2 regions of the Mesorhizobium sp. CA7 genome follow, and region 1 is predicted to be linked to the other one. Evidence: predicted binding sites of a transcription regulator. Region 1 holds the regulator's gene; the other holds the start of a gene.

What was found. The regulator PhoB, encoded in region 1, activates phosphate uptake and scavenging genes when phosphate is short. The targets are predictions, from matches to a motif close to TGTCATNNANCTGTCAT.
Region 2: LB552_RS25945 (alkaline phosphatase D family protein) is a predicted target of PhoB. The motif match lies at 6,996-7,012, and genes of this name have one in related genera.

What each region holds. Positions count from the first base shown of each region.
Region 1 covers NZ_JAIUHH010000022.1:15,895-31,655, reverse strand. The annotation lists gene LB552_RS26525 (hypothetical protein) at 1-291, opposite strand, end outside; gene LB552_RS26520 (response regulator) at 490-3,834, shown strand; gene pstS (phosphate ABC transporter substrate-binding protein PstS) at 4,328-5,386, shown strand; gene pstC (phosphate ABC transporter permease subunit PstC) at 5,451-6,437, shown strand; gene pstA (phosphate ABC transporter permease PstA) at 6,441-7,292, shown strand; gene pstB (phosphate ABC transporter ATP-binding protein PstB) at 7,289-8,092, shown strand; gene phoU (phosphate signaling complex protein PhoU) at 8,113-8,820, shown strand; gene phoB (phosphate regulon transcriptional regulator PhoB) at 8,837-9,526, shown strand; gene LB552_RS26485 (ROK family protein) at 9,860-11,101, opposite strand; gene xylF (D-xylose ABC transporter substrate-binding protein) at 11,369-12,409, shown strand; gene LB552_RS26475 (sugar ABC transporter permease) at 12,642-13,994, shown strand; gene LB552_RS26470 (ATP-binding cassette domain-containing protein) at 14,022-14,822, shown strand; gene LB552_RS26465 (CHASE domain-containing protein) at 14,955-15,761, shown strand, end outside.
Region 2 covers NZ_JAIUHH010000021.1:4,204-19,964, forward strand. The annotation lists gene LB552_RS25915 (NAD-glutamate dehydrogenase) at 1-664, opposite strand, end outside; gene LB552_RS25920 (peroxidase-related enzyme) at 793-1,356, shown strand; gene LB552_RS25925 (YciI family protein) at 1,517-1,840, shown strand; gene LB552_RS25930 (LysE family translocator) at 1,851-2,462, opposite strand; gene typA (translational GTPase TypA) at 2,827-4,656, opposite strand; gene LB552_RS25940 (hypothetical protein) at 4,851-5,138, shown strand; gene LB552_RS25945 (alkaline phosphatase D family protein) at 5,349-6,923, opposite strand; gene LB552_RS25950 (MFS transporter) at 7,180-8,463, opposite strand; gene LB552_RS25955 (TetR/AcrR family transcriptional regulator) at 8,542-9,150, shown strand; gene LB552_RS25960 (hypothetical protein) at 9,194-9,784, shown strand; gene LB552_RS25965 (3-hydroxyacyl-CoA dehydrogenase NAD-binding domain-containing protein) at 9,887-11,959, shown strand; gene LB552_RS25970 (BMP family protein) at 12,282-13,307, shown strand; partial or broken gene LB552_RS25975 (ABC transporter ATP-binding protein) at 13,596-14,846, shown strand; gene LB552_RS25980 (ABC transporter permease) at 15,086-15,761, shown strand, end outside.

The DNA of each region.
Region 1 (15,761 bases):
AGCGGTCTGCTCGTCCGAAGACTGATCAGCCAGATTCTGGTTATATGAAGGCCTTGCCGGAGACCTGGAATAGCGCCTGACCGACGGGCCTTGCGGCGCGCCCGGCGGCGGCAAAGGAAACACGTCCGACGCGATCTGCCGCGACGCGGTCGTTCCCGGCGGCGCCTTGTCCCAGACACGTCTGACGTCCATCCGGCTCGGGACGATGACCGTGCCGTCGTCGCTGCGCGCGCAGCCGCCCGCCGCAAGCAGCGCCGGGCACAGGATGAAAGCCGCGATTCGACCAAACATTAGCAACACCTCAGGCACCTTATAATGCGTTGTTGCCATCATCGCCAACGGGCGGATTACCGCAGCCGGCGCCAGGGCCGGAAGCTGGCTCAACGGCACCGGGGGCAGGCGGTTGCAATCATTATGGTTAGCGGATCGTTAATGCTTGTCGGGCACATTCCCCCGACGGACCGGCACAGTTCGGCCTTGGGGGTAGGAATGGCGGATACGGACGGGACTGTCGAGGCGGACAACAAGGCGGACAGGCGCGGCAACGAGGCCTTTCTCGGCGACGTCCACGATATGGCCGGGACCTCGGAGGCGCTTGCCAATCTCAGGCTGATGGTCGATTCGATGCCGATCGGCGTCATCGTTCTCGATGCCGAATTGCGGGCGGAGGTGGTCAACCGGGCATTTTACGACTTCTGGCAGATCGATCCGCGGCGCGCTCCGGCCGGCAGTCGCTTTCGCGACCTCATGGAAGCCAGTCGTGATGCCGATCCGCTCGGCGCCGAGGAACAGGCCTGGCAAAGCCATGTGACCGAACGGGAGGCCGAAATCCGGGCTGGAAGCGCAGGGTCCAGGCAGTTGCCGCGCAAGGACGGCCGCACGCTGATCGCCTCGCTGGCGCCTCTTCCAGGCGGCAAGCGGCTGATCTCCTATGTCGACATCACCGACATAAAACAGCGCGAGACCGAGGCGGAGGACGCGCGCAAGAATCTCGTCACCGTGCTGGAGTCGCTGCCGGCGGGGGTCATTATCTACGATCGCGACGACCGCTTCGTCTTCGCCAACCGCAAGCTGCAGGATACGCTGCCGGCGCTGAAGCCGGCCTGGCAGCCTGGCTGCACGTTCCGCGAGGCGTTGGCGCTTGGCCACTCCGTCGGCTATTTCCGCTCGAGCGGCGACCCCGGAATCGACGGCCTGTATGGCGTCGACACCGAGCGCTGGCTTGACGCCATGCTCAAGCGGTACCGTTTGCCGAGCTCGGCCTACGAACGCCTCAACGCCGACGGGCGCTGGTACCAGGTCTATGACATGCGCACCGACGACGGCACATTCATCGGCGTGCGTGTCGATATCACCGACATCAAGGCGCGCGAGAAGGCGTTGCGCGATTCCATGCGCCAGATCGACCTTTACCGGCATGTGATGGACGAATTGCCTGTGGCAGCCTTCATCAAGGCCGACGATCTCAGCATAGAATTCGTCAACAAGGCCTGGTGCGCGCTGACCGGACTGCCCAAGGACGAGGTGCTCGGCAAGACCGATCGCGAGCTTTTCGCGACCGAAGAGGCGGACGGTTTCAGCAATGACGACAACGAAGTCGTGGCGACCGGCGCGGGACGCGAGATCGAGGAAGCCGTCACCCACCGCGACGGCACGGTGCGCCAGCTGATGACGCGCAAGAGCCGGCTGGTGGCGATCGACGGGTCGGTACATCTGGTCGGCTCCAGCACCGACATCACCGACGTCAAGGCGCGCGAGCAGGCGCTGCGGCAGAGCATGAGCGAGAACGAGGTGTTCCGCAGCCTCATCGACAATGTGCCGGTGTCGATCTATGCCAAGCGTTCGGACCTCAGGCAATTCTACGTCAACAAGGGCTGGTGCGATCTCACCGGCTTCAGCAAGGAAGAAGCCGTCGGCAGGACCGATGTCGAGATTTTCGGCGCGGACGGCGAAGCCTTCGTCGCCGGCGACCTTGCCGTGCTGCGCACCGGCGAGACGCAGGAGATCGAAGAGACGGTGACGATGCCGGACGGCAGCGTCAGGCATCAATTCGCGCGCAAGGGCGCGATGATCGCCTCGGACGGCTCGCTCTATCTCATCGGCTCCACCACCGACATCACCGAGCTCAAGCAGCGCGAGGCGGAGCTCAGCGAGGCGCGCCGGCGCGCCGTGCTCGCCGACCGGGCCAAGTCGGAATTCCTCGCCAATATGAGCCACGAGATCCGCACGCCGATGAACGGGGTTCTTGGTATGGCAGAGCTGCTGGCAAAGTCGGACCTCGATCCGAAGCAGAAGACGTTCACCGACATCATCGTCAAATCCGGCAATGCGCTGCTCACCATCATCAACGACATCCTCGACTTCTCGAAGATCGATGCCGGCCAGCTGGTGCTCGACCCTGCGCCCTTCAATCTGGCCGAGGCGATCGAGGATGTGGCGACGCTGGTCTCGACGCGCGCCAAGGAGAAGGACCTCGAGCTCATCGTTCGCATTCAGCCGGGCCTCGACGGCCAGTTCGTCGGCGATGTCGGCCGTGTCAGGCAGATCGTCACCAACCTGCTCGGCAACGCGGTGAAATTCACCGACAAGGGTCATGTCCTAGTCGACGTGACGGGTGAGCGGGTTCCGGCGGGAACGAGGCTCACCATTTCCGTGACCGATACCGGCATCGGCATTCCGGAAGACAAGCTGAAGCAGGTTTTCGAAAAATTCAGCCAGGTCGACACCTCCTCGACCAGGCGGCATGAGGGCACCGGGCTTGGCCTTGCCATCACCTCACGTCTGGTCGAGATGATGGCCGGCGAGATCGGTGTCGACAGCGCCGAAGGCAAGGGTTCGACCTTCTGGTTCACGATCACGCTGCCCAAGGCCGAGCAGGGCGGGCAGCGCATCATGCCGGTCGACGTCACCGGCGCGCGCGTGCTCATCGTCGACGACAATGCCGTCAACCGCTCGATCCTCAGCGAGCAGATGGCGTCGTGGACGTTCGATTCCTGCGCGGCCGAAAGCGGCGCCGAGGGGTTGAAGGTGCTGATTGCCGCCGCCGCCTACGGCGTGCCGGTCGACTGCGTCGTGCTTGATTATCAGATGCCGGGCATGACCGGCGCCGAGATGGCGCGCATCGTGCGCAATACGGCGGGCCTGGCGCATACGCCCATCATCATGCTGACCTCGGTCGACCAGTCGCTTGCCGGCACGGCCTATCGCGACCTCGGCATCGATGCGCAGCTGATCAAGCCGGCGCGCTCCTCCATTCTCCTGGAAACGCTGGTCTCGACCATCCAGCGCCACCGCCACAGCAGCGCGGCGGCGCAACCCGCCATTGGCACCGCCAGCCCCCCGCGAGCCGCTCCGGCGCAGACGGCGGCATCGGAGCGCGCCATGCTGCAACCGCCCCCGGCGCGGGCGCGTCCGCGCCCCGCCGATGCCGAGCGCGAGCTCGACATCCTCGTCGCCGAGGACAATGAGGTGAACCAGATGGTGTTCACCCAGATTCTTGGCGAGACCGGTTACCGCTTCGAGATCGTCGGCAACGGCCGCAAGGCGCTCGACGCCTTTGGCAGGCTCAATCCGCGCATGATCCTGATGGATGTATCGATGCCGGAAATGAACGGGCTGGAGGCGACGGGCGCGATCCGCCGGCTCGAGGAGGACATGGGCACGCATGTGCCGATCGTCGGCGTCACCGCGCATGCACTGAAGGGCGACCGCGAACGCTGCCTGGAAGCCGGCATGGACGATTACCTGCCGAAGCCGATCAGTCCGCGGGCGCTGCTCGAAAAGCTCGAGCGCTGGCTGGGTTCGGACGTCGAGACCCGGCGCAACGCCGGTTAAAACGAATTTGGCGGGCAGGACGGCGGCAAGGGGCTGACGCATGCGTATGGTGCGATCGCACCATACCAAAGCAAGCGCCAAGCTCGGACAATCATGACATTGATTCCGCTCTTCGGTTACGGGCGGGAGCAGCGACCGCCGACAAGAAACAGCGTCGACTCTACCCCAACGGACCCTGTTTTCGGCGATGGCCAGGCCATGATCCGCTCTGGCTTACAGGCAACGCACTCTCGTCCGGATTTTATTTCCCGGCGGCCGTCATCCGGCCGCCGGGATAAATTTTGTTTCAAAAGTCAGACAAGTTGCTGATTTCCGCGGCAAACTCCGTCCGGCCCTTCGAGGCCGCTGCGGAACCCTTCCGAGCATCCTCGTCCAGACGTTACCGGGCTGACACGAAACTGTCATGCGACTGTAATAATCGAGGGCTATTGCGCTGACCGGGCGCCGATACAACGGGTGCCGAAAGACCATCTTCCGAACAGGAGCAGGCCACATGAGACATTTCATCCGCTCTGCGGCCGTTGCAATTGCAATGGCTGCGGCATCAACCCTTAGCATGGCCGCCGCGATGGCAGCCGACATTTCCGGCGCTGGCGCCACCTTCCCCTATCCGATCTACGCGAAGTGGGCCGACGCCTACAAGAAGGAGACCGGCATCGGTCTCAACTACCAGTCGATCGGCTCCGGCGGCGGCATCAAGCAGATCAAGGCCAAGACCGTCACCTTCGGCGCTTCCGACGCGCCGCTGAAGGGCGAGGATCTCACCTCCACCGGCCTCGCGCAGTTCCCGATGGTGATGGGCGGCATCGTGCCGGTCGTCAACCTCGAAGGCATCAAGCCGGGCGAGCTGGTGCTCGACGGTCCGACGCTCGCCGACATCTTCGCCGGCAAGATCACCAACTGGAACGACGCGGCGATCAAGAAGCTCAACCCCAACATCAAGCTGCCCGACCAGGCTATTGCCGTCGTCCACCGTTCGGACGGCTCGGGCACCACCTTCAACTTCAGCTACTACCTGGCCGACGTCAGCGCCGACTGGAAATCGAAGGTCGGCGTCAACACCGCGCTTGAATGGCCGGTGGGCATCGGCGCCAAGGGCAATGAAGGCGTCGCCAACAACGTGTCGCAGACTGGCGGCGCGATCGGCTATGTCGAATACGCCTATGCCAAGCAGAACAAGCTCACCTATACCGACATGGTGAACAAGGACGGCAAGAAGGTCGAGCCGACCGCGAAGGCGTTCTCGGCCGCCGCGGCCAATGCCGACTGGAGCTCGCAGCCGGGCTACGGCGTTATCCTGGCCAACCAGGCGGGCGCCGAATCCTGGCCGATGACTTCCGCCACCTGGATCCTCGTCTACCAGAAGCCCGATGATGCGGCAGCCACGGCCGAAGCGCTCAAGTTCTTCGCCTGGTCCTATGCCAAGGGCGACAAGATGGCTGCTGAGCTTGACTACGTTCCGATGCCCGACAAGGTCGTGAAGAGCGTCGAGGAGATGTGGGGCAAGGACATCGTCGACAAGGATGGCAAGCCGGTCTACTCCGGCATGTAATTCCCGCCGAATGAGGAGGGCGCCTCTAGCGCCCTCCTGTCTCTTTCGAAATGCGAGGGGCTAAATGACAGCCGTTTCCGAAGCCGCGACATCGTCCGCCCTGCGGACCAGAGAAGCGACGGTGCGCCGCTTCGCCGTCACCGACATGGTTTTCCGGACGGCGACGCGCCTTTCCGCCATACTCGTGCTCGTTCTGCTCGGGGGGGTCGCGATCTCGCTGGTCGCCGGATCGTGGGAGGCCCTGTCGAAGTTCGGCTTCTCCTTCCTGACCACCGAATCCTGGAACCCGGTCACCGAGAATTTCGGCGCGCTCGCGCCCATCTACGGCACCATCGTCACTTCGGCCATCGCCATTCTCATCGCCGTGCCGATCGGCATCGGTATCGCCATCTTCCTGACCGAGCTTTGTCCGCGCCCGCTCAGGCGTCCGATTGGCATCGCCGTCGAGCTGCTCGCCGGCATTCCCTCGATCATCTACGGCATCTGGGGCCTGTTCGTCTTCGCGCCGTTCCTGCAGACGACTGTGCAGCCCTTCATCATCAGTCTTTTCCACGGCATACCGGGGCTCTCCAGCCTGTTTGCCGGTCCGCCCTACGGCATCGGCTTGCTGACCTCGTCGCTGATCCTCGCCATCATGGTGCTGCCTTTCATCACCTCGATCACCAAGGACGTGTTCGACACGGTGCCGGCGGTGCTGAAGGAATCGGCCTACGGCATCGGCTGCACGACCTGGGAAGTGACCCGGCGCGTGACCATCCCCTATACCCGCATCGGCATCATGGGCGGCGTCATGCTCGGCCTCGGCCGCGCGCTCGGCGAGACGATGGCCGTCACCTTCGTCATCGGCAACGCGCACCGCATCAGCGCCTCGCTGTTTGCGCCGGGCACGACGATCTCGGCGACCATCGCCAACGAATTCACCGAAGCCGACGGCAACCTCTATACATCCTCGCTGGTATCGCTCGGCCTGATCCTGTTCATCATCACCTTCATCATCCTCGCGCTCGCACGCTACATGCTGTTGCGCATCGATAGCCGCACGGGAGCCTGACCGATGTCGACTGCCGCATCGCTTCACCAAAGCCGCAAGCGCAAGAATGCCGTGATGATGACGCTGTGCGTCGTCGCGGCGGGCATCGGGCTGGCCTGGCTGGCGCTGATTCTCGGCGCCCTGCTCTACAAGGGGCTTTCCGGGGTGTCGCTCTCCGTGTTCACGGAAATGACGCCGCCGCCCGGCGATGCCGGCGGCCTGCTCAATGCCATCTACGGCAGCATCGTCATGACGATCATCGGTATCGTCGTCGGCACGCCGATCGGCGTGCTGGCCGGCACCTACATGGCCGAATACGGACGCTTCTCGAAGCTTACGACGGTGGTGCGCTTCATCAACGACATCCTCTTGTCGGCGCCTTCCATCATCATCGGCCTGTTCGTCTACGAGCTGATGGTGCGGCCGATGGGGCACTTCTCGGCGATTGCCGGCGCGGTCGCGCTGTCGATCCTGGTGATCCCCGTCGTGGTGCGCACCACCGAGGACATGCTGAACCTTGTGCCCAACGCGCTGCGCGAAGCAGGCACCGCCATCGGAGCACCGCGCTGGGTAGTGATCCGCTCGGTTGCCTATCGCGCGGCGCTCTCCGGCATCGTCACCGGCATCCTTTTGGCGATCGCCCGCATCTCCGGCGAGACGGCGCCGCTTCTCTTCACCGCGCTCAACAACCAGTTCTGGTCGAGCAATCTCAATGCGCCGATGGCCAGCCTGCCGGTAACCATCTTCCAGTTCGCTCTCAGCCCCTACGAGGAATGGCAGCAACTGGCCTGGACGGGCGCACTCATAATCACCCTGACGGTTCTCGGGCTGAGCATCATCGCCCGCAGCCTAACCGGACGCAGAGAGGACAGATGAAACCGATGTTGTCCACCGACCTGAACGCAGCCGACACGACCGTCGAGAAGGCCAAGATCGAGGTCAAGAACCTCAATTTCTACTATGGCCAGTCGAAGGCGCTGAAGGACATCAACCTGTCCCTGCCCGAGCGCAGCGTGACCGCCTTCATCGGCCCGTCGGGCTGCGGGAAGTCGACGCTGCTGCGCGTGCTCAACCGCATCTACGAGCTCTATCCGAAGCAGAGCGCCGAGGGCCAGGTGCTGCTCGACGGCAAGAACATCCTCGACCGTTCGCAGGACCTCAACCTGCTGCGCACCAAGATCGGCATGGTGTTTCAGAAGCCGACGCCGTTCCCGATGTCGATCTACGAGAACATCGCTTTCGGCGTCAGGCTCTATGAGAAGATCAGCAAGGCCGAGATGGACAGCCGCGTCGAGCAGGCGCTGAAGCGCGCAGCACTCTGGAACGAGGTCAAGGACAAGCTCAACGCCAGCGGCCTCAGCCTCTCGGGCGGCCAGCAGCAGCGCCTGTGCATCGCCCGTACCGTTGCGGTGAAGCCCGAGGTCATCCTGCTCGACGAGCCGGCCTCGGCGCTCGATCCGCTGTCGACCGCCAAGATCGAGGAACTGATCGACGAGCTGCAGGCCGACTACACGATCGTCATCGTCACCCACAACATGCAGCAGGCGGCGCGCGTGTCGCGGCAGACGGCGTTCATGTATCTGGGCGAGCTGGTGGAGTTCGACCGGACCGAGAAGATCTTCACCTCGCCCCGCGAAAAGCGCACGCAGGACTACATCACCGGCCGCTTCGGCTGAGCTCATACGAGGACATCATCATGGCCGAACATACCGTCGCTTCCTTCGACGAGGATCTGAGGCAGATCAGCCGGCTCATCAACGACATGGGCGATCTCGCCAGCTCGATGGTCGGCGCTTCGACCAAGGCCCTGCTCGAGACCGACAATGCCATGGCGCAGCGCGTCGTTTCCGACGATGCCATCATGGACGCGCGCCAGCGCGAGCTCGACGACCGTGCCATCACGCTGATCGCCAAGCGCCAGCCGATGGCCGACGACCTGCGCAATGTGGTCGGCTCGATCCGCATGGCGGGCGACCTCGAACGCATCGGCGACCTCGCCAAGAACATCGCCAAGCGCGTCGGCTCGGTCGGCGTCAGCGCCGCGCCGCGCGACCTCACGCATTCGATCGATTCCATGGCGCAGCTGGTGCTGATCCAGGTCCAGGCCGTGATCCAGGAATATACGGTGGGCGACGCCACGGCGCTGGCCAAGCTTCGCAACGACGACGAGCGCATCGACGTCAAATACACATCCGTCTTCCGGGAGCTCCTGACCTACATGATGGAAGACCCGCGCAACATCACCGCCTGCACGCATCTTCTGTTCTGCGCCAAGAATCTCGAGCGCATCGGCGACCATGTGACCAACATCGCCGAGAATGCCTATTATGTGCTGACCGGCACGCAATTGCCCGCGAATCGTCCCAAGCAGGACGAGACGACAATGTCGGCGCCGGCGGCCTGACGAAGGGTACCTGCCAATGATCGCGCCACGCATCATGGTGGTGGAGGACGAGGAGCCGCTTGGGGTGCTGCTCCGCTACAATCTCGAATCCGAGGGTTACCAGGTCGAAGTGGTGACCCGCGGCGACGAGGCCGAAATCCGCCTTCAGGAAAACGTTCCCGACCTGCTCGTGCTCGACTGGATGGTGCCGGCGGTTTCCGGCATCGAGCTCTGCCGGCGTCTCAGGATGAGGCCTGAGACCGAACGGTTGCCGATCATCATGCTGACGGCGCGGGGCGAGGAAAGCGACCGCGTGCGCGGCCTTTCGACCGGCGCCGACGACTATCTGGTCAAGCCGTTCTCGACACCGGAGTTCATGGCGCGCGTCAAGGCGCTGCTGCGCCGCGCCAAGCCGGAGGTGCTGTCCAGCGTGCTCAAGGTCGGCGACATCGTGCTCGACCGCGAGTCGCACCGCGTCTACCGCAAGAAGAGCGAGATCAGGCTCGGCCCGACCGAGTTCCGGCTGCTCGAATTCATGATGCGCCACCCCGGCCGCGTGTTCTCGCGCAGCCAGCTGCTCGACAATGTCTGGGGCGAGACGATCTATATCGACGAACGCACCGTCGACGTCCATGTCGGGCGGCTGCGCAAGGCCGTCAACAACGGCCGCATGCCGGACGTCATACGTACCATCCGAGGCGCAGGTTACGCGATCAGGGAAGATTAGGGCTAAGGCGCCGAGGCGCTGATGGATTCTGTCTCCAGCATCGGATCGCGTGCATTGGCGATTAGTCGAGACGCTTGTGCTTCGTCATCCACGGGCGGAGCAAGGAGCGCAGCGACGCAGCGCAGACCCGAGGATCCATTCCGTGATGTCGATGCGTTGCGACAGTCCAGAATTCTGTGCCGCTGCGCTCGACGCGTGAGGTAGCGGCATGGATTCCAGGGTCTCCGCGACGGAGCTTCGCTCCTGCTCCGCCCTGGAATGACGAAGCTGCGGGGCCTTCCCTTCGCTAATTTCAAGCGTCTGCTGCTGTCCCCGGACCTCTTCAAGGCTGCCTCAGGCCACGTTCTTTCCCGTCCCCGCTCTTGCCTGGCCTCCGGGTGCGAAAATCTCCTGGTCGACGAAGGTCAGCGCGCGCATGGCGCAGCCTTCGCGGATCAGCGGCAGTTCGTTCGGCTCGGTGTCGAAGGAGATCGATTCGGAGTGCTGGCCCCCGGCCGTCTGGGCGATCGCCTCGCGCAGCGCCGGCTCGATCAGGTCGAAGGCGGCCGCGCTGACGCCGACCATGGCGACGGGCGCCGGGTCGATGAGGGCGAACAGGCTGCCGAGACCGAAACCAAGCGCTTCGCCGGCCCGGCGGTAAGCCTCCCGTTCGGGGCCGTCCCTCTCGCGCGCCTTCGCGGCAAGGGCCCGCATGTCGGCGTCGCCGACGTCGACCGGCTCGGCGTCCTCGCTCATTTTCATGGCGCTGCGCCAGATCGCATAGTTGCCAGCATAGGCCTCGACGCAGCCGCGGCGGCCGCAGCGGCAAAGCGCCCCGCCCGGGCGGTGAATCATGTGGCCGAACTCGCCGCCGGATGAATGCGTGCCGGTGAACAGCGCACCCTTGAGCACGAGACCCATGCCGATGCCGTGCGACAACAGGATGGCGATGAAGTCGTCGCGATAGCGCTCCGGGTCGCGCCATTGCAGCGCCACCGCCATCATGTTGCAGTCGTTCTCCATGGTGGCGGAGATGCCGAACTCCTTCTCTAGGATGTCGGCGAAAGGAATGTCGGTCAGCGGCGTTATCGGCGACCACAGCATGGAGCGCGCATGCGAATCGGTGATGCCCTGAATGCCCATGGCGATGCGGGCGACGCTGCCAATGTCGAGGTCGGGATCCTGCAGCCGGCGCCGCACGATCGCCACGCATTCGCCGATCAGCTCGTCGCGGGGCATAACAAGCGTGTCCAGGCGCTGCTGCTCCTCGGCAACAACTTGGCCGGCATAGTCGATCACGGCGACCGACAGGAAGTTCAGCGACAACACCACGGTCAGCACCGCGGCGGCTTCAGGGTTCAGCGCCAGGCCGATCTGCGGCCGGCCGCGTTTCAACGCCGTCGGCTCGCTGGCCTTGCTTTCGGTGAGAATGCCCTCCTGGATCAGGTCGGCGGAGATCGCCGAAATGGTCGAGTGGCTGAGCCCGGTGGTGGCGGCAATTTCGGTCCGTGATGGCTGACCGGCGCGGCGTACCGCCGAAATCACCATGGCGCGGTTGCGCCGGCGCAAATCGTCGTGGCGGATTCCGACCGACATCGTTTCGCACGTCCTCCCCAGTCATCGCGGCCTTGTGATAATGCCATGGCCTGTCGCTGACACGCTAGGGATTGTGGCAGAAGCCAGGGGCGATGTCATTATTTATTGCGGATGCCGAAAAAAATGCCTGAGCCCATCAAAACCCATCAGAATCTCGGTTGACAGCGCTGTTGTGCTGGACCACTATTTTTTTGAGGCTCGAAAAAAAGCCTCTGTGCCGGCCTTCGGGCCAGTCTGGGTCGCGCCGCACGGCGCAGGGAGGATATCATGAAGAAATTTGCAGCCGCCATTCTGGCGGGCGTTGCCATGTCGCTGACGCTGGCGTCCGTCGCCGAGGCGAAGGACAAGGTGATCGGCGTGTCGTGGTCGAATTTCCAGGAAGAGCGCTGGAAGACCGACGAAGCAGCGATGAAGGCCGCCATCGAGGCCGCCGGAGACAAATATATTTCGGCCGACGCGCAGTCCAATCCGGGCAAGCAGCTGACCGACGTCGAAAGCCTGATCTCGCAGGGCGCCAACGCGCTGATCATCCTGGCGCAGGATGCCTCGGCAATCGGCCCGGCAGTGCAGAAGGCGCTCGATGAAGGAATCCCGGTCGTCGGCTATGACCGCCTGATCGAGAACAAGGACGTGTTCTACCTGACCTTCGACAACAAGGAAGTCGGACGCATGCAGGCCCGCGAGGTGTTCAAGGCCAAGCCGGAAGGCAACTATGTCTTCATCAAGGGCTCGGGCTCCGATCCGAACGCCGACTTCCTGTTCGCGGGCTCCATGGAAGTCCTGAAGGACGCAATCGACAGCGGCAAGATCAAGAATGTCGGCGAGGCCTACACGGACGGCTGGCTGCCGGCCAACGCGCAGAAGAACATGGAGCAGTTCCTGACCGCCAACGACAACAAGGTCGACGCGGTCGTGGCTGCCAATGATGGCACCGCCGGCGGCGTTGTCGCGGCGCTGACGGCGCAGGGGCTGGCCGGCACCGTGCCGGTCTCGGGCCAGGACGGCGACCACGCGGCGCTCAACCGCATCGCGCTCGGCACGCAGACCGTGTCGGTGTGGAAAGACGCGCGCGAGCTCGGCAAGAACGCCGCCGAGATCGCCTCGCAGCTCGCCGACGGCAAGAAGATGGGCGACATCGCCGGCGCCAAGGACTTCACGACGCCCGGCGGCAACACCGTCAAGTCGCTGTTCCTGACGCCGGTCGCGATCACCAAGGACAATCTCAACGTCGTCATCGACGCCGGTTGGATCAAGAAGGACGAGGTCTGCGCGGGCGTGCCCGCCGGCAGCGTCCAGGTCTGCAACTGAGCCTTGCCGACGTTCGATCAAAAATACCTGCGCCGCGGCCAGGAGCGGTTCAATGAACCGCTCCTGGTTTTTGTTGCCGCAATCCCGGACGGAAAACCGCTACGCACTTTTCCTGGGATTGCCTTAAAGCCGCGGCGTTTTCTCAAAAGATTTTGCCGTTCTGCCTCAGGCGGATAGCTTCTAGGCTGAGTTCCGGCATCCGCGCCAGACGGCAAGCCGGTGGGAGGAAATCATGACCGACACGACGTCTACCCAACCGGCGGACACCGCGCGAGCGTCGGAACTCGGCACTGTTGCCCGGTTCCTGAAGGCGACCGAGCTCGACACCCGCATGCTGGGCATGATCGGTGCGCTGCTCCTCATCTGGATCGGGCTGCATGTGATTTCCAGCCTGCGGCTTGGCGTCAATCCGCTCGACTTCGACAGCCGCACGTTCCTGACGCCGCGCAATCTCTGGAACCTGTCGGTTCAGTCTTCGGCCGTGGCGATCATGGCCTCCGGCATGGTGCTGGTCATCGTCATGCGCAACATCGACCTGTCGGTCGGGTCGGCCGAAGGGCTGATCGGCATGGTCATGGGCTTTGCCCAGGCGCATTTCCTGGTTCGCTTCGTCGGGCTTGAACTGGGAAACCCCTGGATCTGGGTTCTGGCGTTGCTGATCGGCCTGGCGCTCGGCCTTATCATCGGCGCCTTCCAGGGCTTCGTTATCGCCTATCTCGAAGTGCCGGCCTTCATCGTCACGCTGGGCGGATTGCTGGTATGGCGGGGCGCTGCCTGGTGGGTCACCAGCGGCCAGACCGTTGCGCCGCTCGACGCCACGTTCCAGTTGATGGGCGGCGGCCCGGCGGGCTCGATCGGCGCCAGATGGAGCTGGGCCGTCGGTATCGTCGCCTGCCTGGCGGTTATCTTCATGCATTTCAACGGCCGCGTGCAGCGCAAGCGCTTCCGCTTCCCCCTGCGTCCGGTCTGGGCCGAGACGCTGCTTGCCACGGTCACCTGCGCGGTCATCCTGGGCGCGGTGTGGCTCGCCAACTCCTATCCGTGGCCGGTCGGCATCGTGAACCGCTACGCCGCTGCCAACAACATCATCGTGCCCGAAGGCGGGCTGTTCATCGCGCACGGTATCGCCATTCCGGTCCTGATGGCGGTCGCCGTCGGCCTGATCATGACCTTCGTCACCAAGCGCACTAGATTCGGCCGCTACGTCTTTGCCATCGGCGGCAATCCGGAAGCCGCCAATCTTGCCGGCATCAACACGCGCTGGATCACCATGAAGGTGTTCATGATCATGGGCGTGCTGGCGACGATCGCGGCGGCGATCTCGTCGGCCAGGCAGAACTCCTCGACAAACGCGCTGGGGACGCTGGATGAACTGCTGGTCATCGCCGCGGCGGTCATCGGCGGCACGTCGCTCGCAGGCGGTTCCGGAACCGTGCTCGGCGCCATGCTGGGCGCATTGCTGATGCAGTCGCTGCAGTCCGGCATGGTGTTGCTCGGCGTCGATTCACCGCTGCAGAGCATCGTCGTGGGCGCCGTGCTGGTCGTCGCGGTGTGGCTCGACACCCTCTATCGCAAGCGCGTCTGAGCAAGGACTATAGGGAGGAAAGGGATCATGGCTGACAAGACCGCTCCCGCCGGCGTTCCGCTGGTCGACATGCGCAACGTTTCGATCGCCTTCGGCGGCATCCGCGCCGTCGACGACGCATCTGTCGATCTTTTCCCCGGCGAAGTGATGGCGCTGCTCGGTCACAATGGCGCCGGCAAATCGACGCTGATCAAGATCCTGTCCGGCGCCTACAAGCGCGACAGCGGACAGATATTCATCAATGGCGAGGAGGCTTCGATCTCCAATCCGCGCGACGCCAAGAAATACGGCGTCGAGACGATCTATCAGACGCTGGCGCTGGCCGACAATGTCGATGCCGCGGCCAACCTCTTCCTCGGCCGCGAGCTGATGACCGGTTGGGGCACGCTCGACGACGTCGCCATGGAAGCCGAGGCGCGCAAGGTGATGGGCCGGCTCAATCCGCGTTTCCAGCGCTTTAAGGAGCCGGTTATCAAGCTGTCGGGCGGACAGCGGCAGTCGGTGGCGATCGCGCGCGCGATCCTGTTCAACGCCCGTATCCTGATCATGGACGAGCCGACTGCGGCGCTCGGCCCGCAAGAGACGGCGCAGGTCGGCGAACTGGTCAAGCAGCTCAAGGCCGACGGCATCGGCATCTTCCTGATCAGCCACGACATTCACGACGTGTTCGAGCTCGCCGACCGGGTCTGCGTGATGAAGAACGGCCAGGTGGTCGGCACGGCGCGCACGACCAATGTCACCCAGGACGAGGTGCTCGGCATGATCATTTTGGGCAAATGCCCGCCAGGCGCCATTCCGGGCCCGGGGGCGCTGAAGATCGCAGCATGAAGTCGAACTGATAGCCGGCTAATTAACGGCTGCGTGATATACCAGCCGCGGTGATGGTTTGACCGCGCCATTGTGTTGGCGCCGAGACTTGCCCATAAAGATCGTCGACCGTCCACGGGCCGCATCCTTGATTTGAAGAAGCTCTTTCCGATCCTTGCCTTTGTCGCCGTCGCGCTGATCAGCCTGACCATGGCAGGGTTCGCCTATTTCGCGACGCAGGAGGCGGCGCGGATCAAGTTCGAGGGCACGGCCGACGACGCGCTCAACCGCATCGAGAGCCGCGTCGACCTGCATCTGTCGCTGCTGCGTTCGACGCAGGCGCTGTTCGATGCCCGCAACGGCGACATCTCGCGCGGCGAATTCAAGGCCTTCTTCACCGCCCTCGACATCGACGACAATTTCGCCGGGCTGCGCGGCATCGGCTTCCTGAGGCTCGCCAAGACCGGCGACGAGGCGGCGGTGGAACGCGATATCCTGCACGATCATGGGTCGGCGCATCCGATCTATCCCGCCACGACGCAGCAATGGCGCACGCCCATCGTGCTGTTCGAGCCGCTCGCTGCCTCCAACCAGTCGATCATCGGCTTCGATATGTTCACCGAGCCGGTACGGCGCGCGGCGATCGAAACGGCGATGGCAGACGACCGGCAGCATGCGAGCGGTTTGGTCCAGCTTGGCCAGGGCGCCGGCGTGGCGCAGACCTTCACGGGCTTCCTGGTTTTCGTGCGACTGAACGTCGAAACCGCGCCCGAGGTGATCAATGCAAGCCGCTCCTCCACGTCCGGCTTTCTCTACGCTGCCTTCCGCGCGCAGGACTTGTTCCAGGTCGCGCTCAGCCGTTCTCCGCTGCTGCCGGTCAATGTCGAGGTCTATGACGGCAAGCCCGAGGACGGCAATCTTCTGTTCCGTTCGGAGGCGCCGCCAGCAGAACGCATCGGG
Region 2 (15,761 bases), on a different contig from region 1:
TGCCGAGGAAGGTGAAATTGTCGTCGCGCAGCCATTCGAGGAAGGCAATCGCCTCGGCGACGCTCTTCTTGTCGAGCGGCACCGCCGAATAGCGGAATTCGGAAATCGCCTGGTCGAGGCGGGCGAGCATCCGCTTCCAGTCGACGACGGCCGCCCGGACCTGCGAAAGCACCTTGTGCAGCCGCCCGGTGAGGCTCTTGGCCTGCTCGGCGGTCAGCCGCGGGATATGCACATGGACGACGCTCAGCCGGTCGTCATCCTCCTTGCCGCCGTCGCCAAGCACCTCGACCACACCGGTCTTGCCGTGGCGGACGGTGACGATCGGATGGGTGACCAAGGTCGGCTCACCGCTTGTCTCGGTGATTTCGCCGAGGATGGAATCGAACAGGAACGGCATGTTGTCGTTGACGACGGTGATGACCGTGACCGGCCGGCCGTCGCACGCAACGCCTGAATCGGCTTCGACGGCAACGACGCTTTCACCTTTCCTGTGGCTGGCGACCGCTTGGGCGGCGAGCTCGCCGGCGCGCTCGAGGTCGGCCGCGTCATAGGCCGCGATATCCTCGGCGGGCGCACGTGCCAGCAGATAGTCGGCAAGCCTTGCAGGTTTCTCCTCCGCTTTCGCGGCGGCTTTCTTCCTCGGCTTGGATTTCACGCTGGCCATGACGCTTAGTCCCTCCCGTTATATGCTTTTGCGACTATGGTAGCCAGATGAGCGCTGTTTGGCGACAAAGGTTTGACGACGCTTTAAAAAATTCGAACCGACGCCATCACAGCGCGAGGAGAACAACCATGACCGGCAAAGTAACCGCGCTCGACCTTGTCCAGGCGGAGCTCGGCGAGGCGACAAAAGCCTATTTCGCCAAATGCGAGGAGAAGCTCGGCCTCGTGCCCAACGTGCTTCTCGCCTACGCCTTCGACGAGAAGAAGCTGCGCGCCTTCACCGACATGTATAACGACCTGATGCTGGGCGAGTCCGGTCTGTCGAAGCTCGAGCGCGAGATGATCGCCGTGGTCGTCTCCTCGATCAACCACTGCTTCTATTGCCTGACCGCGCATGGCGCGGCGGTACGCCAGCTGTCGGGCGAACCGGCCTTCGGCGAGATGATGGTGATGAATTTTCGCGCCGCCGATCTGTCGGACCGGCAGCGCGCCATGCTCGAATTCGCTGTGAAGCTGACCGAGGAGCCGGCTAAAATCGTCGAGGCCGATCGCGCCGCCTTGCGCCAGGCCGGCTTCACCGACCACGACATCTGGGACATCGCCTCGACCGCCGCCTTCTTCAACATGTCGAACCGGGTGGCAGCAGCAGTCGACATGCGGCCCAACCCCGAATACCACGCCATGGCAAGGTGAGCTCGTTACAGTAGACTCAACTTAACATCGATTGCCTGTTTTTCGTTTTGGTCCGATGATCAGGATTGCGGCAAGGCCGCATATCGGATTGCAGCATCACTGCATATCGCAAGCGGCGTGGCCGCATGCCGGTTCGACGCCGCCGACAAGGGAGGAGAACATGGCGAAATTTCTCTATGTCTATCACGGTTCCGGCAAGATGCCGACCGACGACGCCGAACGCAAAGCGGCTATGGATGCCTGGACGGGCTGGTACGACAAGCTCGGCTCGGCCGTGGTCGACGGCGGCAATCCGGTTGGCATGTCGAAGACGGTGCTGCCCGGCGGCAAGATCGAGAACAATGGCGGCAGCAATCCGACCGCCGGCTACACCATCGTCGAAGCCAAGGATATCGACGATGCCGTCGCCAAAGCCAAGGACTGCCCGATCCTGATGGACCCGGCTTTCACCGTCGAGATCGCGCCGATCATTGAAATGATGTGAGGCCGGCGCTCTATCGCGCGGCGATAGCGGCGGCGGCGCCCGCCATCGTCGTCGCGCTGACGCGGTTGGCGATCTTCATGGCGCGCTTGCTCTTCAGCAGCCGGCGCGCCTGGGAGGCGGCCAACACCCAGGCGAGATCGATGACGATCAACACGAGCGCCATGGTCAGCGTCAGCTCGACCCAGCCGACAACGCTGACCGAGGCAAGATCGATGATGGTCGGCAGCAGCGCCAGATAGAACATCATGATCTTGGGATTGCCGAGCGTCACCGCCATGCCGGCAAGGAAAAGTTTCAGGGGCGAGTCCTCGCGCGGCATCTCGCCCTCCTTCGCCTCGACCGGCGCCGTCCACATCTTGAACGCGAGATAAGCAAGGTAGGCGACGCCAACCCATTTCACGACGACGAAGGCGTAATGGAAGGTCTGCGCCACGACGGCAAGCCCGAACACCGCCAGCGAAAGCCAGATGGCCTCGCCGATCCACATCGCCAGCAGGAAGGGAAAGACGTCGCGGAACCCTTTCGAGATCACCCGCGCCACCAAGGCTGCGATCGACGGGCCGGGCGAGCCGGCGGCAACGAAGAGCGCGGCGGCGAAGATCAGCAACGAGGCGAGATGCATGGGGTCGCTCCCTATAAGAGATAAAGAACGATACCCGATCGTACTAGATTTGGCACGCCCAACAAGGCGCGAACGTTGATCAAGGCGACAACAACTGCCAGCGCCGGCGCCGCCCCTCATCTGGCTGCCGCCATCTTCTCCCCGTTGAACGGGGCGAACGGGCTGTCGTCGCCGATTTCGCCTCACCAACATTGCAGAAAGAGCGCCGGAGTTCGCGCGAGATTCCCTTCTCCCCGTTCACGGGGAGAAGGTGCCGGCAGGCGGATGAGGGGCAGCGCCGACGCCTAAATTGAAACGAAAGCAGCCGCCTGCCGCTGAAACAAAAGAGGGAGCACCCGCTCCCTCTTGTACCTTCTCTGAAAATTTACGCCGCGCCCATCACCTTGGCGGCCTTCTCGAAACGCTTGCGCTCGTTCGGGTCGAGATGGAGCTTGCGCAGGCGGATGGTCTTCGGCGTCACCTCGACCAGCTCGTCGTCCTGGATCCAGGCAAGTGCCCGCTCCAGGGTCATGCGGATCGGCGGCGTCAGCTTCACCGCTTCGTCCTTGCCGGCGGCGCGGATGTTGGTGAGTTTCTTGCCCTTGAGCACGTTCACTTCGAGGTCGTTGTCGCGCGAATGGACGCCGATGATCATGCCTTGGTAGACCTTGACGCCCGGATCGATGATCATCGGGCCGCGGTCTTCCAGGTTCCACATCGCATAGGCGACCGATTCGCCCTGCTCGTTGGAGATCAGCACGCCATTGGTGCGGCCGGGCAGCTCGCCCTTATACGGCTCATAGGCAAAGAACAGCCGGTTCATCACGGCGGTGCCGCGCGTGTCGGTCAACAATTCGGACTGATAGCCGATCAGGCCGCGCGTCGGGGCATGGAAAACCAGGCGCTGGCGGTTACCGCCGGACGGACGCAGCTCGACCATCTCGGCCTTGCGCTCCGACATCTTCTGCACGACGACGCCGGCATGCTCCTCGTCGACGTCGATGACAACTTCCTCGACCGGCTCCAGCAGTTGGCCGTCCTCGCCCTTCTGCATGACGACGCGCGGACGCGACACGGCAAGCTCGAAACCTTCGCGGCGCATCGTCTCGATCAGCACGGCGAGCTGCAATTCGCCGCGGCCGGACACGAAGAAGGAATCCTTCTCCGCCGATTCCTCGATCTTCAGCGCGACATTGCCTTCGGCCTCGCGCAGCAGCCGGTCGCGGATGACGCGGCTGGTAACCTTGTCACCCTCCGTGCCGGCAAGCGGCGAGTCGTTGACGAGGAAGGACATGGTCACGGTCGGCGGGTCGATCGGCTGCGCATGCAGCGGCTCGCTCACCGCCGGATCGCAGAAGGTGTCGGCGACGGTGCCTTTCGACAGGCCGGCGATGGCCACGATGTCGCCCGCCTGCGCTTCCTCGATCGGCTGGCGCTCGAGGCCGCGGAAGGCGAGGATCTTGGAAACGCGGCCGGTCTCGATCTGCGTGCCGTCATGGTGCAGCACCTTGACCGCCTGGTTGGCCTTCAGCGTGCCGGACTCGATGCGGCCCGTGATGATGCGGCCGAGGAACGGGTTGGCCTCGAGGATAGTGCCGATCATGCGGAACGGGCCGGGATGCACCGTCGGCGCCGGCACGTGTTTGACGACGAGATCGAACAGCGGGGCGAGACCCTGGTCCTTCGGACCCTCGGGGTTTTCCGAAACCCAGCCGTCGCGGCCCGAACCGTAGAGGATCGGGAAGTCGAGCTGCTCGTCGGTGGCGTCGAGCGCGGCGAACAGGTCGAACACCTCGTTGACCACTTCGATATGGCGGGCATCCGGACGGTCGATCTTGTTGATGACCACGATTGGGCGCAAGCCGACCTTGAGCGCCTTGCCGACGACGAATTTGGTCTGCGGCATCGGCCCTTCGGCGGCGTCGACGAGCACGATCGCCGAATCCACCATCGACAGGATGCGCTCGACCTCGCCGCCAAAATCGGCGTGTCCAGGCGTGTCGACGATGTTGATGCGGGTGCCATGCCAGTCGACCGAGGTCGCCTTGGCCAGGATGGTGATACCGCGTTCCTTTTCGAGGTCGTTGGAATCCATGGCGCGCTCGGCGACGCGCTGGTTGTCGCGGAAGGCGCCGGACTGTTTCAGGAGTTGGTCGACGAGGGTGGTCTTGCCATGGTCGACATGCGCGATAATCGCGATATTGCGGAGGTTCATTGTCTGGTCTCGGGAGCGTTGCAGGCAGCAGGCCCAGAGGCGCCGCCTTTTTCGGTTGCGCGGCTCATACAAGGTTTTTCGCAATTGCGAAAGGGGAGGCCCGACCCCAAATACATGGTCACTGATTCTTAAACGTCTTGGTGTGAAATGATTCCGTTAACCAAGGCGGAACCTTTGAGGGGCCGGACAGTTCCATGTTCATGACCGATCAGATGTCCAGATTGCGTCCGGTTTTCGTGTGGGCGGCGCTTGGCGTGCTCGTCGCGGCCGGTGCCGCGCAGTCGGCGGCTGCGCTTCGGCAGGCCGACCCGATCGTACCGCCCGACGCCAGGACCGCGCAGCAGATGTTCGCCGACGCCCCCGACGGCGTCGACCCGATCGTCACCGGCCCGGTCAGCGCCGCCTTCAAGCAGCGCCAGAAGGATGCCAACTGCGACACCGCAGTCTGGCCCAACGTTCCCCGGGCTTGCTATCCGGATTGACGGTCGCGGCAGCAATACGACAAGCGTAGCGTTCCGGCACACCCCTCTCTGCCCTGCCGGGCATCTCCCCCGCAAGGGGGGAGATCGGATGTCGTGTCGGCTTTCGCCAACCTCCAGCGCTGAAAGACGAGCAGCAGGGTCGAAGCTGCCAATCTCCCCCCTTGCGGGGGAGATGTCCGGCAGGACAGAGGGGGGTGCCTCGCGCCGACCTTACGCCGACCGGACCGGATCCAACGTAACCTTGTAAAGCTCGTTGTCGTCGCGATCCATCAGGCGCACGGTGAGCTGTTCGGTCGCGCCGGAAATGTCGACCAGACCGAAGAACTGCAGCCCGGCCGACGGCGGCAGGTTCTGACCCTGTTCGGCGGTTGGCGCCTTGATGAACTTCAGCTCCGGCCCGAAGGTCATGTCGAGGTCGTTGGGGCCGAAGGTGCCGGCGTGGATCGGGCCGGAGACGAATTCCCAGAACGGATTGAAATCTTGGAACTGCGCCTTGTCGGGATTGTAGTAATGCGCCGCGGTGTAGTGGACGTCGGCGGTCAGCCACACCGTGTTGGTGATGCCGGCATTCTTGATGAAGCGCAGCACGTCGGCGAATTCCAGCTCGCGGCCCTTCGGCGCGCCATTGTCGCCGTTGGCGACCGCCTCGGCACCGGCCTTCTTCGCCGCGTCGTTCCAGACGACTAGGCCAAGCGGCATGTCGGCGGCGATGACCTTCCACGTTGCCTTGGAATTCGCCAGCTCGCGCTTCAGCCACTTGGACTGCTCCTCGCCGATCATGCGCGACTTCGGCGTCAGCGTCTCTTCCATGTCGGGACCGTTCGGGCCGCGATAGGAACGCATGTCGAGGAAGAACACGTCGAGCAGCGGCCCATGCGAGACCTTGCGATAGACGCGGCCCGGCTCCGACGGCTCGTAGCGGATGGTCGTCATTTCATGGAAGGCGCGAGCCGCCCTGGCCGCCAGCACATGGATCGACTTTTCCTTGTAGCGGTCGTCGGCGGTCAGGTCCTTCGAATCCGACCAATTGTTGAGCACCTCGTGGTCGTCCCACTGGTAGAAGGTCGGGCAGATGGCCGACAGGCCAAGCACGTGGTTGTCCATCATGTTGTACTTCCACTGGTCGCGGTATTCGTCCAGAGTCTCGGCGACCTTGCGCTTGCCGTTGATCATGACGACGTTCTTCCACTTGCCGCCGCCGGGCAGGTCGACCTCGTCCTTCATGGCGCCGTCGGCATAGATGGTGTCGCCGGAATGAAGGAAGAAGTCCGGCGTGTGCTTGGCGATGGTCGAATAGGTCTTCATGCCGGTCTCGTCGATGCCCCAGCCCTGGCCGGCGGTGTCGCCCGACCAGGCGAAGCGCACGTCGCGCTTGGACGACGGCGCGGTACGGAAACGGCCGACGATCGGCTCGGACACGGCATTGATGTCGGAAAGATCGGCAGCGACCATGCGGTAGAAGATGTCCTGGTCCGAGGCGAGATCGGTGAGCAGCCGTTTCACCGTGTAGTCGCTGGCCGGCGAGGTATCGAGCGCAGCCAGCCGCGTCGCATTGGCGAAGCTTTCGGTCGTCGACACTTCATACATCACGCGCGCCGGTCGGTCGGTGCGGGTCCAGACCACGCCCGAGGTGGCATCGACATCGCCGGACTGGACGCCATGCGTGAAGGCCGGACGCTGGCTGGCGCGGGAATAATAGGGCAGCGCCAGACCGGAGGCGCCGACAAGGCCGAAGGCGCTGGCCGAAGTGACGAAAGCGCGGCGGGTGAGCGAAAGCTTGTTCATGGCTGTCTCCGGGATGGCATTGAGCGGGACCGCCAAGCTCTCGCTTCAATGTTTCAGGCGCATATCGGAACCATGAAGTTTTGATAACAGTCGACATCTTCCTTCTCCCCTTGTGGGAGAAGGTGGATCGGCGCGATAGCGCCGAGACGGATGAGGGGTGTTCCAGCGGAGTGAGGCGTCGGTGTTCCCTGGAGCACCCCTCATCCGGCCGCTTCGCGGCCACCTTCTCCCACAAGGGGAGAAGGGAAAGTCGCGCCTAAGCCGCCTGCGGCTCCGGCCCGAAGGCCGGCCTGCTCGTGTTGATCAACAGCGAGATACAAGCCGCCGCGATGCCGGTCATCCCCGCGATCAGGAAGGCCAGCTCGTAATTGCCCTGCAGCTCGCGCATCGTGCCGCCGAAGGCCGCGGCCGCGGCGGCGCCCACCTGGTGGCCGGCGACGATCCAGCCAAACACGATCGGTCCGCTGCGGTCGCCGAACGCCTCGTTGGCAAGCCTCAGCGTCGGCGGCACGGTGGCGATCCAGTCGAGTCCGTAGAGCACGGCGAAGATGACCAGGCTGGTCGCCGAGAAGCCGGAATAGGGCAGGTAGATCAGCGACAGACCGCGCACCGCGTAATAGACGCCGAGCAGCTTGCGCGGATCGAAACGGTCGGTGAGCCAGCCGGAGAGCGTGGTGCCGATCAGATCGAAAATGCCCATCATCGACAACAGCCCGGCCGCCTGCACCTCGCCGATGCCCATATCGCCGCAGAAGGCGATGAGATGCGTGCCGACGAGGCCATTGGTGGTGAAGCCGCAGACGAAGAAGGTGGCGAACAGATACCAGAACACCCGCGTGCCCGCCGCGCGGCGCAGCGTGTTCAGCGTATGTGCCAGGAAGTTGCCCTGCGATGCCGGCGACACCGGCGGCACGTCGTCGGCATCGGCGCCGTAACGAACCTGGCCGATCGAAGCGGGACGCTCCGGCACCAGCAGCAAGACGAAAGGTATCAGCGCGGCGGTGGCCAGCGCCACGGCGATCGCCACCGGCTTCCAGCCGCCGCTCTGCGCCAGCGAGGCGATGAGCGGCAGGAAGACCAGCATGCCGGTGGCGCTTGAGGCCGACATCAGCCCCATCATCAGGCCGCGATTGGTCTTGAACCAGCGGTTGACGATAGTGGCGCCGAGCACGCTCGCCACCGCGCCCGAACCGATGCCGGAAAACACGCCCCAGGTGATGAAAAGATGCCAGGGCTCGGTCATGAACAGGCTGAGCGCAGTCGATCCCGACATCACCGCCAGCGCGCCGAGCAGCGTGCGGCGCAACCCGATGCGTTCCATCAGCGCGGCGGCGAACGGTCCGGTCAAGCCGTAGAGCAGGATGCCGACGCTGGCGGCCCAGGACGTTACGTCGCGATGCCAGCCGAAGCTTTCCTCCAGCGGCACCATCATCACCGAGGGCGCCGAACGGAGCCCGGCCGCGATCAGCAGGCACAGGAAAATGACGGCAACGACGACGAATGCGTAGCGCTGGCCAAACGGACGGGACTGGATTATCATGTTACTGACCGGTACGTTGAAATGGAGTGAGGTCATACATACGTACCGGTCAGTAACATTGTCAAGCGAGTTGTTTGAATGCCATCCGACAATAAAATTGAAGCGTCGGTCAGCGAGCCCCCTGCTCCGAGGGCGGCGGACAAGATCCTGGACGTGGCGCGCGACCTCTTTTACCGCGAGGGCATAAGGGCGATCGGCGTCGACGAGATCGTCAGGCGCGCCGGCGTCACAAAGCCGAGCCTGTACCGCAGCTTCCCATCCAAGGATGAGCTTGCCGCCTCCTATCTGCGCAAATACGACCTCGAATTCTGGGAACGCTTCGACGAAGCGGTCGACGCGCATCCGGGCGATCCGCGCGCCCAGATCATCGCCTTCCTAACCCGCGTAGGCAAACGCACGCAAAAGCCGGACTATCGCGGCTGCGGCATGACCAACGCTGCGGTGGAATATCCCGAGCGCGGCCATCCCGCACGGGTGGTGAGCGAGAACAACAAAGTCGAATTGCGCCGCCGCCTGCGCGCCATGGCCGCCGCAATGGGCGCCGCCGATTCCGATACGCTGGGTGACGGCCTGCTGCTGCTCATCGAAGGCGCTTATATCAGCGGTCAGCTGTTTGGCGTTGGCGGACCGGCAGCGGCGGTTGCCCGCAACGCCGACCTCTTGATCGAAGCCAGTTTGAAGAAATAGCGATTGACGTTACGCTCGGGCAGCTCGAACGGAGTTGTCAGCGATGCGCGCTCTTCTGGTCCCGCTTGCCCTCGCCGGTTTCTGCCAGGCGGCCCAGGCCGGCGACATCTCCAGCGCCTATACCGAGCTCGACTCGAAGAAGGACTGCGTGACCTATGCGCAGGCCGCGGAAGGCGACGGCGACTGGGCGAGCTTCGCTTGCTCCGGCTACCGCGGCTACCCGGTGCTGATCAGCTACGACGACGCGCGCGAATCCGTCTATTACGGCTTTCCGTCCGACGACATGACCGCGGTCTGGGAGAGCTTCACCGCCTTCAACGGCTCCGGACCGAAGGTGGAATGGCGCATCGAGACCAATGGCGACGTCGCAATCCCCTTCGCCGCCATCCACCGCCGCTCCGTCAGCAACCCTGAGGACGAAAAGAAATCGACCGAGGTGCTGGTCGTCGCCAAGGTCGCGCAACCGGAAGAGCACCAAGGCTGCACGATCGGCCTGGTATTAGCCACCGGCAACCCGCAGGCCAACGACCAGGCGCGCAAGCTCGCCGACGACAAGGCAAAGACCTTCGCCTGCGGCAAGGACAAGCGCGAGGTGATCGGCGACGTGCCGCCCTTCGGCCGCGTGGACAACTAACCGGGCCTCGCCAACAATTGGGCCAGGGCCGGATCGGGTTCCCATTCACCTCGCTGCCTAGTAAACCCTTGCGCGGTTGCAGCCGGTCTCGGGAGGTTCCGCTTGTCCAGTTCTGTCAGCGTCACGAACGAGAACGGCGTGGCGGTGGTCACCATCGACAACCCGCCGGTCAATGCGCTGAGCTTTCATGTCCGCAAGCCGCTTTACGAGGCGCTCACCGCTTTGCGCGACGATCCCGCCGCGAAGACGATCGTCATCGCCTGCGCCGGCCGCACCTTTGTCGCCGGCGCCGACATCACCGAATTCGGCAAGCCGGTCGAGCAACCGGAACTGCGCGCCATCGTTGCCTTGCTGGAAACCATCGCCAAGCCGACGGTGGCCGCCATCCATGGCACGGCGCTCGGCGGCGGGCTGGAACTGGCGTTGGGTTGCCATTTTCGCGTCGCGGACGCCGGCGCCAAGCTCGGCCTGCCGGAGGTAAAGCTCGGCCTGCTGCCGGGCGGCGGCGGGACCGTACGTTTGCCACGCCTGGTCGGCGCCGCGAAAGCGCTCGGCATGATCGTCTCGGGCAGCCCGATCTCGGCCGGCGAGGCGAAGGCCGTCGGTCTTGCCGATGCGGTTGTCGACACCGATCTATTGGCAGATGCGGTTCGTTTCGCCCGCGAAATGGTTTATCGAGGCGGACCGTTCGTGCCGGTGCGTGACCGCAACAACCGCCTTGCCGGAACCGATCTCGGTGCCTTCGACCGCCAAGCCGCCGATCTGGCCAAGAAAGCCCGCGGACTGGACGCGCCGCTTGCCTGCGCCGAAGCCGTGCGTAACGCGATCACCTTGCCGTTCGACGCGGCGCTCGCGGCCGAGCGGGAGCTTTTCCAGCAACTCGTTTCCGGCGACCAGTCGCGCGCGCAGCGGCATTTGTTCTTTGCCGAGCGCGAGGCGGCGAAGGTGCCGGGCAAGGATTTGCGGAAGCGCCGGATCGAACGCGTCGGCATCATCGGCGCCGGCACGATGGGCGGCGGCATCGCCATGGCCTTTGCCAATGGCGGTCTGCCGGTGACTTTGCTCGAGACAAGCGAGGAAGCGCTGCGGCGCGGTCTGGCGACGATCGAGAAGAACTACACCGTCTCCGTCAGCCGCGGCTCGTTGAGCGAAGAGGCGAAGCAGAAGCGGCTCGGACTTTTCAAGGGCAGCACCGACTACGCCGATCTCGTCGATTGCGATTTGATCATCGAGGCCGTGTTCGAGGACATGGCGGTGAAGAAGGACGTGTTCGGCAGGCTCGATGCGGTCGCTAGGCCCGGCGCCATCCTCGCCACCAACACCTCCTATCTCGACGTGAACGAAATCGCCGCCTCTACGTCGCGGCCGCAAGACGTGCTCGGCATGCATTTCTTTTCGCCGGCAAACGTCATGAAGCTCCTTGAGATCGTGCGCGCCGAAAAGACCGCGCCTGAGGTTCTGGCGACGGTCACCGACCTTGCGCGGCGCATCGGAAAGATCGCGGTCGTCGTCGGCGTCTGCCACGGTTTCGTCGGCAACCGCATGCTGTCCGCAAGGGGCGCCGAGAATGAAGCGCTGTTGCTTGAAGGTGCAACGCCAAGTCAGGTCGACAAGGCATTCACCGATTTCGGCTGGCCGATGGGGCCGTTCCAGATGGGCGATCTCGCCGGCCTTGACATCGGCTGGCACAACCGCAAGGCCCGCGGCCAGACAGCGGTGATTGCCGATACGCTGTGCGAGCAGGGCCATTTCGGCCAGAAGACCGGGCGCGGCTGGTACCACTATGAGGCTGGCTCGCGTGAGCCGATTGCCGATCCGGAAATCGAGGCGCTGATCCGGGCGAAGGCGGCGGAGCTTGGAATTGCGCGGCGCGAGATCGGCGCCGAGGAGATTCTCGAACGCACGCTTTATCCCTTGGTCAACGAGGGTGCGAAGATATTCGAGGAAGGCATCGCCGCGCGCGCGTCCGATATCGACGTCGTCTGGGTCAATGGCTACGGCTTCCCGATCGGCAAGGGCGGGCCGATGTTCTGGGCCGGGCTTGAAGGTGCGACGAAGATCGTCGGGCGGCTGGAGCATTGGCACCGGCAGACCGGCCGGCCGATATTCGAGCCGGCGCCGGCGTTGAGGCGGTTTGCCGAGACGGGCGCTTGGGAAGTGGGCGACGCCCGGTAATTCGTCATTCCAGGGCGAAGCGAAGCGTAGACCCTGGAATCCATGCCGTTCGATCAGACGAAGATGCCACGGTCCAGAACAGGCATTGGCGCAGCCGTCGCTGGTTCTGCGCCGTTGAGCAGCGTCGAGGTCACGGCATGGATCCTCGGGTCTGCGCTGCGTCGCTAGGCTCCTTGCTCCGCCCCCGTGGATGACGAACGCACAGGCGTCCCCACCAAATTTGACCATGTGGACAAATCTCAGGCGCCGTTCCATAGTCCTGGGCGTCTGACATTCATGGAACGGCCGGCTCGACACGGCTGTCGAACAGAGGGGCACTTCAATGGAAAACGAACGTAGCAAAACGCAACGCGCCGGCCTGTCGCGGCGCAACGTGCTGGAACTCGGCGCACTCGGCCTAGCGGCGGCTGCACTGCCCGGCGCGGCCTTCGCCAAGGACAAGAAGCTGAAGGTGGCGGCGATCTTCGCCACGCCGATCGAGGAGCCATGGGACAACCAGATCCATGTCGCCCTGCAGAAAGCCGAGAAGGAACTGGGCATCGAATACAAATGGTCGGAAAAGGTGCAGACCGCCGACTTCAGCCGCGTGATGCGCGAATATGCTCAAGGGGGTTATCAGCTGGTGCTGGGCGACGCCTTCGCCGCCGAGCGCGAGTCGCGCCGCACGGCCAAACAATTCCCGAAGACCGCGTGGCTGTTCGGCTCCGGCGCCGGTCCGGCCGAGCCCAATTTCGGTGTCTTCGACAACTGGATTCACGAGCCCGCCTATCTCTCCGGCATGATCGCCGGAAAGATGTCGAAATCGGGCACGGTCGGCGCCGTCGCGGCGATGGGCATTCCGGAGGTCAACCGGCTGGTCAATGCCTTCTTTGCCGGTGCCAAGGAGGTCAACCCGAACGTCAAGAAGAAGGTCGCCTTCATCGGCTCCTTCTTCGATCCGCCCAAGGCCAAGGAAGCGGCCGTGGCGCAGATCGATGCCGGCGTCGATGTCATCTATGCCGAGCGGTTCGGCGTCATCGAAGCGGCGGTCGAGAAGAAGATTTTTGCCATCTCCAACATGTCCGACCAGTCCAGCCTCGGGCCGGATACGGTCATCACCGGCCCGGTGTGGGACATGTACCCGACGGTCGAGCAGGCGATTAAGCTGGTCAAGGCCGGCGTCTTCACCGCGCAGGACTATGGCGATTTCTCGCGCATGGCCAAGGGCGGCTCCTATCTGGCGCCTTACCACAAGTTCGACAAGACGCTGCCGGCGGACGTCAAGGACCTGGTCGAGAAGAAGAAGGCCGAGATCCTCGAAGGCAATTTCCGCGTCGACGTCGACGAGAACACGCCGGTTTCGGATTGACGCCAGGGGCGGCGCGAGGCCCCCCTCTCTGTCTGCCCATCCTTCGCAGCAGCTGCGCTGCAGCTCCGGAGGGTGGACCGGATATCTCCCCCTCAAGGGGGGAGATTGGCAGTTCCGTCGACGGTGTTCGATGCTTTCAACGTTGAAAGTTGGCGAAGGCCGCCGTGACATCTGATCTCCCCCCCTTGAGGGGGAGATGGCCGGCAGGCCAGAGGGGGGTGCGCCGGGCACGCCCTTTCAAGTTAAGCCAATCCCGCAGGAGCACCCTTGTCCGCCCCACTCATCGAAATGCGCGGCATCACCAAGAGCTTCGGCGCCGTCAAGGCGAACGAGGCCGTCGACCTCAGCGTCGCGCCCGGCGAGATTCTCGGCCTGCTCGGTGAGAACGGCGCCGGCAAGACGACGCTGATGAACGTGCTGTTCGGCGCCTATGCGCCGGACGCCGGCGAGATCCTGGTCGAAGGCAGGCCGGTCGCCATCCACAATTCCGCCGACGCCTTGGCCGCCGGCATCGGCATGGTGCACCAGCATTTTCACCTCGCGCCGCGCCTTACGGTGCTGGAAAACCTTTTGATCGGCATTGCCGGCAAGTCCGGTCGCATCGACCGTGCTCGCGGGCTTGCCCGCCTGGACGAAATCAGCCGGCAATATGGGCTGAGCCTCGATCCGAACCTGCCGGTGTCGGCGCTGTCCGTCGGCGAGCAGCAGCGGCTGGAAATCATCAAGGCGCTGTTTCGCGGCGCCAGGCTTTTGATCCTCGATGAGCCGACGGCGGTGCTGGCGCCGAGCGAAGTGGACGGCCTGTTCGCCGCCCTGCGCTCGATGGCGGCGCAAGGGCTCGGCATCATCTTCATCTCGCACAAGCTCAACGAAGTCAGGGCGCTCACCCATCGCTGCGTCGTGCTGCGCCACGGCAAGGTCGCCGGCCGCGTCGACGATCCGGCAAGCACCACGTCGGCGGAAATGGCCAAGCTGATGTGCGGCCACGAAATCGTCCCGCCGGTCAAGCAGGCTTCGACGCCCGGCGCCGCCGTGCTGACGCTCGACGGCATATCCACTTCCGCTCATGCCGGCACGCCGCTGCGCGACGTCTCCCTTTTCGTCCGCGCAGGCGAGATCCTCGGGATCGCCGGCGTCTCCGGCAACGGCCAGCGGGCGCTCGCCGACGTCATTTCCGGCATGCTGCCGCCGAAGGCTGGCACCATGATGATAGCCGGCAAAGCGGTGATGCAATTTTCGCCGCGCGAGCTGCAGGCGCTCGGCCTCGGCCGCATCCCGGAAGACCGGATGACCACCGGCCTCGTCACAAACCTGCCTTTAGCCGATTCCATGGTGCTGCCGCGTATCGGCACCGAGGCCTTCAGCCGCAAGGGCCTGCTCAACCCGGCCGCCATCCGCGCCTTCGCCGAGCAACAGATCAAGGCCTATGACATACGCTGCCCCGGACCGATGGTGCGCGCCGGAGCGTTGTCCGGCGGCAATCTGCAGAAGGCGCTTCTTGCGCGCGAGCTCGCCTTCGACCCCAAGGTGCTGATCGTCTCGCAGCCGACGCGCGGCCTCGACATCGGCGCTGCCCGCTTCATCCACGAGAAATTCCTCGCCATGCGCGCCAGGGGCTGCGGCATCATCGTCATCGGCGAGGACCTCGAGGAATTGCTGATGCTCTCGGACCGCATAGCCGTGATGTATGAGGGCCGCATCGCAGGCACGCTTCCCAGCGCGGATGCCACCGTCGCAAGGCTCGGCCTGATGATGACCGGCGCGGAGGGGCACGCCTGATGTTCCGCCTCGAAGCCCGCACCTCGACGCCCGCATGGTTCAACCTCGCGCTGCCGCTGGTCGCCATCGCCGCCACACTGATCCTGTGCAGCGGCCTGATCGCGATTGCAGGCGCCGGCGTCGTCGAGGCCTATGGCGTGATGCTGTCTGCATCCCTCGGCGACAGCTACGCCATCACCGAGACGCTGGTGCGGGCCGCCCCGATGATCTTCACCGGCCTTGCGGTGGCAATCGCCTTCCGCGCCAAATTCTGGAACATCGGCGCCGAGGGCCAGCTGCTCGCTGGCGCGGTGGCAAGCTGCTTTGTCGGCGCCATCCCGATGCCGGGCTATCTCGCTATGCTGCTGATGGCTCTTGTAGGCGCGGCTGCGGGCGCTCTCGTCGCGTTGGTGCCGGCGACATTGCGCGTCAAATTCAAGGTCGACGACGTGGTCAGCTCGCTGCTGCTCAACTCGGTCATCTATTACGCGCTGATGGCGCTGATCGAGGGGCCGTGGAAGGACACCTTCTCCGGCTACCCGATCTCCCCGCCGATCGAGGATTCGGCCAATTTCCCGGTGCTGATCGAAGGCACAAGGCTGCATCTCGGCGTCGTCGTGGCGCTGATCGCAGCACCCCTTTGCTGGTTCCTGATCGCGCGCACCACGCTCGGCTTTAGGATCCGCGTCACCGGCG